DNA from 2 places in the Mucilaginibacter sp. CAU 1740 genome. Region 1 is predicted to be linked to the other one. Evidence: riboswitches for the same ligand, from Rfam matches in the RefSeq annotation. Region 1 holds a riboswitch; the other holds the start of a gene.

Region 1 (7,147 bases):
CCATAGTTCTGGATCACCATGGCTTCGTATTCTAAAAACTGCTTCCACCTTGCATCAACGTCAATTCCTTCGGCATATTTTTTTGCCAGGCGGATGAACATCGAATAGTGTGTGGCCTCGCTAATCATCAGTTCGTGATAAAATTCGGCCAGTTTTGTATCGTTAATATTTTCTGAAAGTACTTTAAAACGCTCGCAGCTACGGGCTTCTATCATGGCCGAAAACAGCAACCTGTCAATCAGCTGCGCCTCACGGCCTCCGCCTATAATAATAAACTTACGGAGCTCGTTCACGTAATTGTCCTTACGTTCCTTACCCAAAATATAGCCGCGCTCCAGTATAATATCGTGTACGCGTTTAAAGTGGTCCATTTCCTCCTGCACCAATAAAGCCATTTCCTGCACCAACTCGCTCAGGTTTGGGTTTTGAACAATGAGGGTAATGGCATTGCTGGCGGCTTTTTGTTCACAAAAAGCATGGTCGGTCAATATTTCTTCAATATTGCTTTCTACCACATTTTTAACCCAAAGAGGATCGGTAGGTAGTTGCAGTTTAAGGATGGTTTTCTCGCTCACATTGCAAAGATACTTTATGGAGGCGAAAGCTGAAAGGTTAAAGGCGAAAGGTATTTTTTGGAGCGGGTATTTAATAACAAAGGCCATCTTTTTGGGATGGCCTTTGTTTTATTGTTCTATTTTTTTGAGCTTGATATCAAATATCACCGTTGAGTTCGGTGGCACCTGGCTGGTGCCAGCTTGCCCGTAGGCATAACGTGATGGTGCAATAATTAAGATCTCCCCACCAGCAGCTATCAGCGGGATGCCGATTTGCCAGCTCTTCAATAGCTCGGATAATTTACCTTTATAATCAGGCTGGCCAAAAGTAACGCCGCTAAACAACTGCCCCGTATAATCGATAGTCACGGTAGCATTAGGGCCAGAATGCGTGCCCGAACCGGCAGCAATGATCTGGTAATAAACACCCGATGTATCTTTGGTAGCCGTAATTTCGGGATGGGCAGCCAGATAGTTTTTGATATTGCCGTCTTCATTTAAAACCACCTGTTGCGGATCGGCAGCTTTATCTTTAAAGCACGACGATAGCATTAGCAATGGAGCAAACAGCAATAACAAAAGGTTTCTTTTCATTTTTAGGGTTAATTGGCGGTGTCAGTAAAACTAAGCAGATCAATTGTAAATACCAAAACCGAATTTTTAGGGATGCCATTTTGCGCCACGTTACCGTATCCCTCCCTTGACGGAATTACCAGAATAATACGACCGCCAGTTTTGATATATGGTAAGCCCGATTTCCAACCTGCTATAAGTCCGCTAAGGGGTTTTGTAATAGTTCCTGAATCAAAAGAAGTACCATCAAGTAATTTTCCTGTGTAGGTTACTTTAACGGTTGATGTAATAGCTGGGTTTGCGCCTGTACCTTGTGTTACTATTTTGTAATAAACACCCGAGCCGTCGGCAGTGGCGTGATACGCGGCATCAGTACCGATGTAGGCTTTGATTGCGGCATCATCTGCAGCTGCCTGCTTTTCGGCATCAAACTTGTCTTTTGAACATGAAGTGAGGAGCACCAGCGGTGCGAAAACGAATAATAAGAATTTCTTCATTTAGTTAATAGTTATGTATGCTAATCAACCTGACGGTTAAAAGCAGGTAAACGCTACAAACAATGTATTGTTTTGATGATTTTATTTAAAATCTGTTAAATCGATAGTAAATACCAAAACCGAATTTGCAGGCACACGATCGGGGCCGCTGGCACCGTATGCCAGTGCCGATGGTACGATAAGCAATATCGTTCCACCCTGTTTTACCAGCGGAACTCCTATCTGCCAGCCTTTTATGAGGCTGTTTAACGCGGTTGAGTAGCCCTCGCCTTTATCAACAACCATATCATTTAACAGTGCCGCGCTGTAGTTTACAGTCACTATCGAGTTTTCGGTTGGATGCCCACCTTTGCCTTCAGATAAAATTTGGTAATAAATACCCGATGGATGTTTTTGTGCTTTAATCCGCGGATTGGCCTTAAGGTAAACGCGGATCAATGAATCGTCAATTCCGGCTTGCTTTTCATGGTTTAGCTTAGCGGCATTGTTGCATGCCGTTAAAGCGATAACAGCCATAGCTAATAATAAAAGATACTTTTTCATGATGGGTATCCAAATAAAAGCCCCCTTTAAAAATAAAGAGGGCTCAGTTTATTTTATGGTTTAAATTTAAACCGTTGTTTTAATTTTCAACTCGGTCATCTGTGCTTCGGCAATGGTTGACGGTGAATCGATCATCACATCGCGGCCCGAATTGTTTTTAGGGAAAGCGATCACATCACGGATAGAATCCAGACCGGCAAAGATTGATGCCAAACGATCGAAACCGAAAGCGATACCACCATGTGGAGGTGCGCCATACTCGAATGCATCCATCAGGAAGCCAAATTGTTTTTGTGCTTCCTCTGGCGAGAAACCAAGGTGCTTGAACATCAACGCCTGCAAAGCACGGTCATGGATCCGGATTGAACCACCACCAATTTCGGTACCGTTGATCACCAAATCATAAGCATTGGCGCGTACAGCTCCCGGTTCGGTATCTAACAGGGCAATATCTTCAGGTTTTGGAGAAGTGAATGGATGGTGCATGGCATGGTAACGGCTGCTTTCTTCATCCCACTCTAATAATGGGAAGTCAACCACCCAAAGTGGAGCGAAAGTATCTTTATCGCGCAGGCCTAAACGGTTACCCATTTCCAGGCGCAGCTCGTTCAGTTGTTTACGTACTTTATCTGTACCACCAGCCAAAATCAGCATCAAATCGCCTTTTTCGGCGTTGAATGCAGCTGCCCAGTTGGTTAGTTCATCTTCATTATAAAATTTATCTACCGATGATTTCAGCGTACCATCCTCGTTGTAACGGCAGTAGATCATGCCGGTTACATCAATTTGCGGGCGTTTTAACCACACGACAAGCTCATCAATTTGCTTGCGGGTATAGCTTGCGCAGCCTTTTGCATTGATACCAACTACCAATTCGGCATCATCAAAAATGCTGAAACCTTTACCTTTAACAATGTCATTCAGTTCAACAAACTCCATCCCGAAACGCAGATCAGGTTTGTCTGATCCGTATAAACGCGCCGCATCAGCGTACAGCATGCGCGGCAACTCACCCAGGTCAATACCTTTTACGGTTTTGAACAGGTGGCGGGTAAGGCCTTCAAAAATGTTCAGAATATCTTCCTGCTCAACAAATGATAGCTCGCAGTCAATCTGGGTAAACTCCGGCTGACGGTCAGCACGTAAGTCCTCATCCCTAAAACATTTAACGATCTGGAAGTAACGGTCGAAACCGCTCACCATCAGTAATTGTTTAAATGTTTGGGGCGATTGCGGCAGGGCGTAAAACTCGCCCGCGTTCATGCGGCTTGGCACCACAAAGTCGCGCGCGCCTTCGGGAGTTGATTTGATCAGTACCGGGGTTTCAACCTCGATAAAGTTCAGGGCATCTAAATATTTACGCACCTCCTGCGCCATTTTGTGGCGAAGAACCAGGTTGCTGCGGATAGGGTTACGACGTAGGTCGAGGTAACGGTATTTGGCACGAAGTTCTTCGCCACCATCGGTTTCATCCTCGATCAGGAACGGAGGCAATTTAGCCGCGTTCAATACATCTATCTCGGTAACAACAATCTCAATCTCGCCGGTAGGGATCTTAGTGTTTTTACTGGTACGCTCAATTACATTACCGGTTACCTTGATCACAAACTCACGACCAAGCTCGCGGCTTTTTTCGCGCAGCTGGGCATCAGTATCGGTGTTAAATATCAATTGGGTTAAACCATAACGGTCGCGCACGTCGATAAATGTAGTACCGCCCAAATCGCGCGATTTTTGTACCCAACCGCATAAAGTAACGGTTTGGCCTAAATGGCTGATATTTAATTCGCCGCAGGTATGAGTTCTAAGCATAACAATGTTTTATAAAAAAGTTTGCTAAAGTAAGTTTTTGATTTCGGATTTCGGATTTTCGATTTCGAATTTAGTAACATGTTAATTTAAAAGCCAATAGAGAGCGTAAAAAGCGCTTTTTTCATTGATGGATTAGAAATATTTCAATTGGACTATTTCGTGCAAAGATTCTGAAGTGCTAAGTTTTTTTGTGGTTGGGTGAAGAGGTTTAAGACGCGAATGCACCAAAAAAGAAAGACAAGCTTTGCGTCTTAGCGACTTTGCGAGCATAACAATCTTATACGTGTTTTAATAGCAAATTAATCAAAAACAGCATTATTTCTTATAAATCCCAAATCAAAACCTATATTTGCCCTCAATACAATTCTCAAGGGGTGCCTTGCTTTGGTTGCAAAACAAACTGCAGGTTGTTTTACCAAACTGAAAGACAGGCTGAGATCATACCCATATCACCAGGTTCGCTAAAAAGAACCGGGTGGTTGCACCTGATCCGGATAATGCCGGCGTAGGGATAAAGGTAAATAAGTTAAGTGTACTGTCGCTTTACCCTGGCGTACAGATGGTTTAACTCAATTTTGTTTTAACGCATTTTGAAAAATTTATTTGTGGCCGTAATGGCCCTGCTGTTGCCTGTTATGGCATCGGCCCAACTTTCCATTTCGGGAAAGGTTACCAACCAAGCCGGCGAAGCACTGCCCGGCGCTACCATCACTATTTTAAATCCGCAACAAAACACGGTTACCGATGCTGCCGGTAAGTACATTTTCAGCAATTTAAAAAACGGTAACTATACGCTAAGGGTTAGTTACATCGGTTATCAATCTTTAACCAAAACCACTGCTTTAGGTGCCGATCAAACACTCAACTTTACCTTAAGCCCCGGCGCTTTAACTACCGATGAGGTTACCATCACCGCCACCCGTGCAGGTAAAAACTCACCAACAGCCTTTACCAACCTCAGCAAAAAAGACCTGGAGAAAAACAACTTCGGCCAGGACCTGCCTTATTTGCTAAACCAAACACCATCGGTTGTGATCAGCTCTGATGGTGGTACAGGTATTGGCTATACAGGGATCCGCATCCGCGGATCTGACGCGTCGAGGATCAACGTTACGGTTAACGGTATCCCGCTAAATGATGCCGAAAGTCAGGGCGCGTTCTTTGTCGATCTGCCCGATTTTGCATCATCTATCAATAACCTTCAAATTCAGCGAGGTGTGGGTACTTCAACCAATGGCGCTGGTGCCTTTGGCGGTAGTATCAACGTGCAAACCGCTACGCGCAGGGATACGGCTTATACGCAATTGGATAACTCGGCAGGCTCATATGGTTCATTAAAAAATACTGTAAGTGCAGGTACAGGTTTGCTTGGCGGCAGGTTTAGTTTAGATGGCCGTTTGTCGAGGATCCGTTCTGATGGGTATATCGCCCGTGCATCATCACGCCTGAAATCATTTTTTGTGAGCGGCGCTTATTATGGCGATAACAGTACTTTAAGAGTAAACATATTTTCGGGGCACGAACGTACCTACCAGGCCTGGAATGGCGTTGCCGATTATGTAATTGGCGATGACACCCGCCCGGATAACCGCACCTATAACGAACTGGGCGATATGGGCAACAACGCCTATTACAAAGACCAGGTTGATGATTACCTGCAAAACCACTATCAATTACTATACGACAAAAAGTTTTCAGATAAACTATCCTTTAGCGGAGCCTTACATTACACCCATGGCGAAGGTTATTATGAAGAATACGTTAAAAGTGACAGCGTAAGCAATTATGGCTTAAGTCCGGTTATTTATGGCAAAGATACCCTATCAACCTCTAACATCGTACGTCGCCAATGGCTTAACAACAATTTTTATGGCGTTACTTATGCCTTAAAATATCAGCCAACCAATAAACTGAATTTTAATTTAGGCGGTGCATACAACGAATACAGGGGCGGGCACTATGGCAACATCATTTACAGCGAAAACAGTATTGGCGTAGGCCCTAACTATGAGTATTATAATAATGATGCTAAAAAGAAGGATTTTAACATTTTTGCCCGTGCGGAGTGGCACTTAGATAAATTTTTGCTTTATGCCGATATGCAGTACCGCCATATTAATTATACGTTTTATGGTATCGACCAATATCTGCAAGATGCGCAGCAAAAGGCACAGTTAAATTTCTTCAATCCCAAAGCCGGTGTTACCTATCAATTTAACGATCATAGCAATGTGTATGCTTCGTTCGCGGTAGGCAACCATGAGCCTAATCGCGACGACTATGTGCAGTCGCCGCCGCAAAACCGCCCTAAGGCCGAAAATCTAAAAGATTTTGAAGCGGGCTATCGCTTTAACTCATCTGTTTTCAGCGGAGAGTTGAACGCCTTTTATATGCTGTATAAAAACCAGCTGGTATTAACCGGCGCGTTGAATGATGTTGGCAGCGCCGTGCGCACCAACGTTAAGGATAGCTACCGCGCAGGTTTGGAGTTTAGCGGAAAGGTAAAGATCACCAGTCAGCTAAACTGGGGATTAACCGCTACCTGGAGCACCAACAAGATTAAGGACTATCACCAATTTTTCAAGAACGGTGACGAAAAACGAGTTGAAGAGGTGTTAGCTAAAACCGATATTGCTTATTCACCATCACTAACAGGCTCAAGTACCATCAGCTATAGCCCTATCAAAGGCGGCGAGATCGCTTTCCTGAGCAAATATGTTAGTAAGCAATACCTGGATAACACCATGAACCGTAACCCTGCAGGCTTTAACGTTACTCCCGAAAGCGCCGCTAACCCTTATGCTGCTAACCGCATGCTGAACAGCTTTTTTGTAAACGATGTAAGGTTGAGGTATAGCTTCAGCGTTCGTTCGGTTAAAAACATAACTGTTGGCTTGCAGGTTAATAATATCTTCAGCGAGAAGTATGAAAGCAATGGCGCTACCTATCCGGATATTGAAGGTGGAAGCATTGTTAACTATAACTACTACTTCCCGCAGGCACCACGCAACTTTATGGCCTCGTTAAGTTTAGGATTTTAATGAGCACTAATTTTTACGAATTGGATCGAATTTCACGAATTTAAATTTTGATATGCAACACTGGCTCGACCTGTTCTTAGAACAAATAAAGGAAACTACCTGGGTACAATGGCTTGCCGTTGCACTG
Region 2 (7,147 bases), on a different contig from region 1:
ATTATTATTGGGTTACCTCGAAAACGTTAACAACCCGGATATAGCTATTGAACTTTTTGCCGACGATGCCGTATTTGAACTTCCTTACCTGGCAAGTTTGGGTTTGCCATGGCAGTGGAAAGGAAGAGAGGTGATCTACAACTTTCTTAAAAATCTGCCTAAAACATTTGGCAATTTCCATTTTCAAAACATCCGCATCCATATTGATACGCCCGAACAAGCCTTTGGCGAATATGATGTAGATGCGATAGCTAACTCAACCGGCAGGCCTTACCCGCAAACTTATATGGGCCGTGTTGTTGCCGAAAACGGAAAGATCAAGCTCATCCGCGAAGCGTTGGATATGGCTTTGGTGGCTAAAGCCATGTTCCCGGATGGATTGGAGCATTTAGCTAAATGATTTTGCTATCCGTTATTTCAGATAAAAACTGGTCGGCATCATCAACAGACATCAGGATCTGGCTGGTGCTGATTGGTTTTCTGTATAAACGCTCTATGGTTACCGGGGTGTTAAATGTAAGCAGCGCGTTGTAGCTGTTTTTCATAATGCCTCCTTTAAAACACCCTTCTGCTGGTTCAAAGCTATCTTTTACTTTTTCGGCCGTAGTGATATTATCTAATTCAACAAGCGCGCGCCAGCGTAAACCGGTACGGAGTAAAGCCCTGTTCTCCATCATCAAAACCGGACTTTTTACCAGCGCTGAAAAATCGCCGGTTATAAAAATGGTTCCGTAAATACTTAGTATAGTTACTATGTTGGCCGCTATATGGCTGTACTGCATTAAAAACAAATGGAAAGCTACCATCTCGATAACACATACGGCCAATATCACCCCAAACAAAGCAGCATACCCCGATTCTTTATGAACACTAAAGCGTTTATAGTCCGGCAATGCCGCTCGCTCTTTTTTAAAGCAAAGCAGCCCGAAACGTAAAATAGTTACTTCCGAAGCCATGATCTTCACGGCTACACCATCGCCCATTATGGCTGCCATGCTTTTGTGCAGGTTGAAAGCCACATCCGGAAATTCGGCCTGTAGTTTCCTGTATTCTTTTTTGATATGCCTTATTTTACTGATGCAATAAATAAGCATCCCCAATTCTAACCCCGCAGTGAATTTTCTTAGCTGAATAATGTAGCTACGCTGATGAGCAGGCAATATCAAATAGGCCACGCCGCAACAGCAGGTAATAACCAGCATTATTCGCCATGTTTTTTGTTTAAGCGGGCGGATTATTAACAGGTAATAGGCTACGGGAAAGGTAATTACCAGGTCCATCAAAAAGCCGGTCGCCACAATATCGGTTTTGGCCGGTGTTACATTGTGGATCAAAATAAGCCCTGTAATTAAAATGGTGAAAGCTATGCCGATGGTAAACCAGATGTTTTTATGGACGACTGAAACAGATAAGGTCATGGTAGTTTGGATTAGATGGAACGTGATCAAATATAGGTATATCGCGCCGTGAAATGATTTTCTGCTACCGTTTTTCCATTAAATAAACTACCTTCGTTTTATATAGCACGGGGTGCTTTAACCGCAGGGTTAAGGCTGAGATAATACCCGCACAACCTGACACGGATAATACCGGCGTAGGGATGCACTGGCTTAATTAGTTGGTTTATGGCGTTTGCCGTTTATTGATATATGGCCTTGTTTCTGTACCGGTACGCCTGTGCAGAAACAAGGCTTTTTTATTTAATGAACTAAACAAATGGAACCAGAAAACAATTTTGGCCTCGTAACCCAAAGCCTTACTAACTGGCAGGGCCGCAAAGAGTGGTTTTTTAACCGCGAACACACCGATACTTATGAGCAATGGTACGAGGGCCGCTACAAACGCGCCGAAGTATGGCAAAAAAAGGTAATGTCCCAGCTGCTCGGCACCGATCCCCGCGTTAAAGAACTGCTTGAATTTGGTTGCGGCACTACCCGCTTTACCCGCTGGTGGCACGAAATAGGCATCGACGCCACGGGCGGCGACCTATCGCCCTTTATGCTTGGCCAGGCCGTACATCTGTTTAAAGGCGACCTGGTAAACGCCGATTCGCATTTTATGCCTTTTAAAGATCACACTTTTGATGCCGTTGCCTTTATCACCACGTTCGAATATTACCGCGACCCGGTACAGGTGATCCGCGAGGCGGCGAGGGTTGGTAAACACGGCATCGCCTTCGGGATGATGAACAGGAACTCGCCCAAAGTATTGCGCCGTCGGGTGCAGCAAATGTTTGGCAAAAATCCGTTTTACGTTACAGCCACGTTTTACACCCCGGCCATGCTCACCAAAAAAATTCACGAAGCGTTAAAAGGTCGCCAATATAGCCTGGAGTGGACCTGCACCGGTTTGCCCGAGTGGTTCCCGGTACAGCAATGGAGTGTACCCGCAGGTGATTTCTTCGGACTGTATGTTAAATTTTTGGATTAATACAGCCGATGTCACTATCAGGAAAAATAACGGGCGAGGGTTTTGAGCACATCATCCTGCCCCGGCGAGGGCGCCAGCGTGATGAGGTTTTAAGTGGCCCGGCTTTTGGCGTTGATGTATCGGTGATAAACCTGCCAAATGGCTTAGGGCTGGCCCTTACCAGCGATCCGCTGTCGCTCATTCCATCATTGGGTTTGCAGGAATCGGCATGGCTATCGGTGCATTTAATGGCCAATGATATGGCTACCACAGGCTTCGCGCCGCAATACGCGCAAATGGTGTTGAACCTGCCTCCTGGTTTAAGTCAGCAGGATTTTACTACTTATTGGGATCATATCCATCGCTATAGCGATCAAATAGGCGTGGCTATTACCGGTGGGCATACCGGCAGCATTGAAGGTCAAAATTCAACCATTGCTGGCGGAGGTACGATGCTGCTCACCGCACCGGTTGATGAGATCTTGTTAAGCAAAAACGCGCAACCCGGAGATGTGATCATTGTAACAAAGCAATGTGCCATGTCATCAGCGGCCATATTAGCCATGAGCTTCCCGCAGACTGTTAAAAACAAGTTGGGCGAGGAGGTTTATCACCAGGGCTGCGAGTTGTTTTATCAAACCTCATCATTAAAAGACGGCCTTACAGCGGCAGGCATTGGCAAGCGTTTTAACAAAGTTACCGCCATGCACGATGTTACCGAAGGCGGCGTTCTGGGTGCTGTTTATGAAATGGCTATTGCATCGGGTAATGGCGTTGTTGTTAATAACGATCTGCTGCCAATTGGCGATGTGCAAAGCCAGATCTGCGGGCTGTTCAGTATCGACCCCCGGTATTGCATCGGCGCGGGGGCTATGGTCATCGCTGTAAAAGAAGAATGGGGCCAGAACGTGCTGCAACGTTTAAATGAAAACAACATACCAGCAACCATCATCGGCCATTTTACCGAAAAACAAAAAGGCTATGCACTCATCGAAAATGGCGAGGAAAAACCGATGCCCTACTTTAGTAAAGACCCTTATTGGGATGCTTTTTTTAATGCTTACAAAAACGGATGGAAATGATGGATAAACCTTATAAAATTACCGGCGGCGTTTACCTGGTGATAAACCCTGCTATTGATGAAGATAAGTTGCTCAGTAAATTACAGGCTGTTTTATCTGGTGGTATCGAGGTGGTACAGATCTGGAATAACTGGTCGCCCGGTGCCAACAAACGGGCGCTGATAGAAAAGGTAGCTGCTTTATGCAAGCCACACCATGTGCCCTTGCTTATTAACCAGGATTGGGTATTGCTGCGCGATGTCCCAGCTTTGGATGGTATTCATTTCGATACGGTTCCGGCTTCGATATCCCTTATTCGGGAAACCGTTAGCCGTTCATTTATCAGCGGTATTACTTGCTCCGGAAGCCTTGATACCGTAGCCTGGGCCGAAGATAACGGACTGGATTATGTATCCTTTTGTTCTATGTTCCCGTCATCATCGGCAGGGAGTTGTGATATAGTTACGCCGCTTACCGTAAAGCGGGCAAGGGCGCTTACCGCTATGCCATTATTTGTGGCCGGAGGCATCACCCCGCAAAATATCATCAGCCTAAAAAAGATCACCCCGTTTGATGGCATCGCTGTAATATCTGGCATTATGAGCGCCGATGATCCAGAACAAAAAGTTAAACAATTTAAACTCGCGCTAAGCGCTAACCCCACTCAACATGCAACTCAAAACCATTAATAAACTCTGCTGTCCCTTTGATAAAAGCGACCTCGACTTGCAGGTATTAGCAAAAGATACTGAGCAAAATATTATTGAAGGAATTCTTACCTGCACCAGCTGCCAGCGTAAATACCCTATTGTTTACGGCGTCCCCATTATGGCCCCTGATGAGTATCGACAGATGCAGTTGGAGCAGCCTATTGTTGAAAAGTGGAAGCTGGAGTATGATTTGGTTGATGTGAAATTACTGCCGTAAGGAGTGTGTTAAAAAACGTCATTGCGAGGTACGAAGCAATCGCGAACTTTACAAGGCGGATTTGCATAGCCCCTCGGCTTCTGTGCGATTGCTTCGTGCCTCGCAATGACGATGTTGTTACTTAACCAAGTTTTCACTCATCAATTCGCCACATCATTATTCTCAATTCCCGTCCTGTTTTTGTTGATTCTATCCTTTAATCCACCAAAATTATAATTAAGGCTGATATTGAATGAGCGGTAATAGTTAATGCTTTGATAGGTTTGGGTAAATTGCGGCCCGAAGGTTTTGCTTATGCTGGTGCGGTATTTGGTAAAGGGGTTTTTAATTCCTCCGGAGATGCTAAACTTGTTTTTAACAATATCCTTATTGAAATTAAAGGCACTATAAAAATAACCGTTGGAGTAGCCTTGCAAGCCAGTAGGGTTACGACTGCGTACACCAAGATCTGCATTTAAAGCCCAGCCATGGTCAAGGCGCACTACGTTTGATAGGGTTGCGCCATACATCAATTGGTTATTGCTTACGGTTTTACCATCGGCCTGCCCTTGCAGCCATAGTTGCATGATATTGCCGTTAACGCTTACATTGTAAATTTTAGTTACCGGATAGCTAAAGTTGAAATTAACACCCGCGCTTTGGGCTTTGCCGGTGTTTGCATAGCTTATTTGCGTAACCTGGGTAACGTTGTTAAAGTTCACCACCTGCACATCCAGGTTGTTCATGAACGAATAATCAAAGCCGATATTCACCGATAGCTTTTTGTTGCTGTTGTAACCAAACTGGATATCGTTCAATAAAACTGGCCTTAGGTTGGGGTTGCCGGTAACTTCAAAGTTAGGGTTAGAGCGGTCTATATAAGGGTTTAACCTGTTGATGCCGGGCCGCCTGATGCGTTGCGAAAAGCCGAAGTTGATGCTGCTTTCGTTTTTAAACCTTTTGCCTATGGAGATAGAGGGGACTACATTTAAATAATTTTGACTGGCTATAGATCCGGTGGTCATGAAATTGGCGCGGATCACAGTTTCTTCCGCCCGTACACCGGCATTAATATTCCAGCTGTTTAAATTTACCTGGTACGAGTTATAAGCGCTGAATACATTTTGTGTATTGGTGTACGCGTTCGATTGCTCGGCGTTGTACTCGTAAAAACCAGTAGCATCGTTCAGGTTGCTGTACTCAAAATCGCTGCTGCTGGTTCTGAAAATAGCTTTCAGACCAGCATCTATCATTACCTTATTTATAGGCGTAGCGAAATCAATTTGCGCGGTATGTTCATTAAACTTCTGTTTATCTATCTGCCTGAAATTAGGGGTGGTAAAATTTAACCGGTCGGAAAAATCGATATTGCTGGTGCGGTTATCACCTGCTCCGCTGTACTGGTACGAGAAGGTGAGTAACCTATTTTTTACCCCTTTAAACCCTAATTCGTAATTAATGCCCGCGTCTATGCCATGGTCGGTACCGTGGTTGTCATTCCGAAAGGTATATTGTTGGGGCTGACCGTTCCCGCTTAAAAGCGACGATTGGCCACTATGGCTATTATTACGGTTGCTGTTATAATTAAACTGGGCGGTTAACAGGTGCAGGGTATCTATCTGCAAACTCATTTCTGTACCGAAGTAGGCCGTTTTGTTGTTTGAGCGTTGATAGCCTTGCTGCGTAAGCGCGTTGCCACTGGTATCAACACGGTTATTATTATTATAAGTTTCGGGAGATTTATTGATACTGCCGCCACTAAAAGCCGAGATCCCAAACTTCCCTTTTTTAGCCGTAAAGGAAGCGCCAACACCCGGGCCACCAGTAGGCAGACTTTCATTAATGTTTACAGTGCCGTTTAGGCCGTCGTTTATTTTTTTACTGGTGATGATATTTATAATACCAGCCAGGCCATCGGCGTCATATTTAGATGGCGGTGTGGTGATCACCTCTATGCGCTCGATGGTTGAGGCGGGGATGCTTTTTAAAACTGCTTTCAGGTTGTTTTCCAAACTGCCGGAAGGCTTGCCATTAATGAACACCTTAAAGCTTGAATTACCTTTCAATAACAGGTTATCATCGCCATCTAACGAAAGGTAAGGTACTTTACGCATCATGGTTAAAACATTGTTGCCTTTACTTTCCGGGTCGGCTTTCAGATCATAAATGATCCTGTCGGCCTTTTGCCTGATGATAGGCCTCTCGGCAGTAACGGATACTTCCTTTAGCGTGGTCATGGCATCGCTTAAGTAAATAGGCTTCAACTCAAGCGTTTTTTGTTGTGCGAGGTCGATGGTTACAGTTTTGGTTTGATAACCTATCGCGTTGATGTATAGCGTGTATTTTGATGCCGGTATTGAAGCAAAGGTGAATGAACCATCATCTTTAGTTACGGTAACTTTAATAGTTTCATTATCGGCACCTTTTAGCCTTACGGTGATTAAAGGCAGGGTTGCTTTACTTGCCGAATCGGCTACGGTGCCTTTTATGGTAGATGTGATTTGGCTATAGGTAATGATATTTTGGGTGAGCAACAGAGCGATCATAATGATAAGCCGTATTGCAAATTGTTTAGTTTTCATGTTTGTGAGGTGTTAGATTTTTTAGGCAAAAGGGTTCCCTAAGGAGGATTTCTCCCTTAAAAATTTGGTGAAGCAGGCGGCTAAACCACCTGCTTAATGCAATAAATTAATGTGTGATCATTTAAACCTTGCGGCGGCGCAACAGGTAGTAGATGAGGAAACCGGCCGAGATAAAGATCATTTCAACGC

The links. A riboswitch is a leader RNA that binds a small molecule or an ion and turns the genes downstream of it on or off. The one in region 1 is predicted to bind thiamine pyrophosphate.
Region 2: another riboswitch for thiamine pyrophosphate. It lies ahead of AAFN85_RS01835 (class I SAM-dependent methyltransferase); the one in region 1 lies ahead of AAFN85_RS14540 (TonB-dependent receptor).

What each region holds. Positions count from the first base shown of each region.
Region 1 is NZ_JBDOQS010000006.1:79,109-86,255, reverse strand. Features, by position in the region: gene AAFN85_RS14565 (tRNA-(ms[2]io[6]A)-hydroxylase) at 1-575, opposite strand, end outside; gene AAFN85_RS14560 (FKBP-type peptidyl-prolyl cis-trans isomerase) at 684-1,148, opposite strand; gene AAFN85_RS14555 (FKBP-type peptidyl-prolyl cis-trans isomerase) at 1,157-1,624, opposite strand; gene AAFN85_RS14550 (FKBP-type peptidyl-prolyl cis-trans isomerase) at 1,706-2,167, opposite strand; gene aspS (aspartate--tRNA ligase) at 2,234-3,979, opposite strand; TPP riboswitch at 4,385-4,508, shown strand; gene AAFN85_RS14540 (TonB-dependent receptor) at 4,570-7,020, shown strand; gene pnuC (nicotinamide riboside transporter PnuC) at 7,073-7,147, shown strand, end outside.
Region 2 is NZ_JBDOQS010000001.1:399,451-406,597, forward strand. Features, by position in the region: gene AAFN85_RS01825 (nuclear transport factor 2 family protein) at 1-400, shown strand, start outside; gene AAFN85_RS01830 (hypothetical protein) at 393-1,418, opposite strand; TPP riboswitch at 1,517-1,618, shown strand; gene AAFN85_RS01835 (class I SAM-dependent methyltransferase) at 1,717-2,430, shown strand; gene AAFN85_RS01840 (AIR synthase family protein) at 2,439-3,491, shown strand; gene AAFN85_RS01845 (thiamine phosphate synthase) at 3,488-4,159, shown strand; gene AAFN85_RS01850 (Trm112 family protein) at 4,140-4,397, shown strand; gene AAFN85_RS01855 (DUF2012 domain-containing protein) at 4,538-6,958, opposite strand; gene AAFN85_RS01860 (DUF6249 domain-containing protein) at 7,080-7,147, opposite strand, start outside.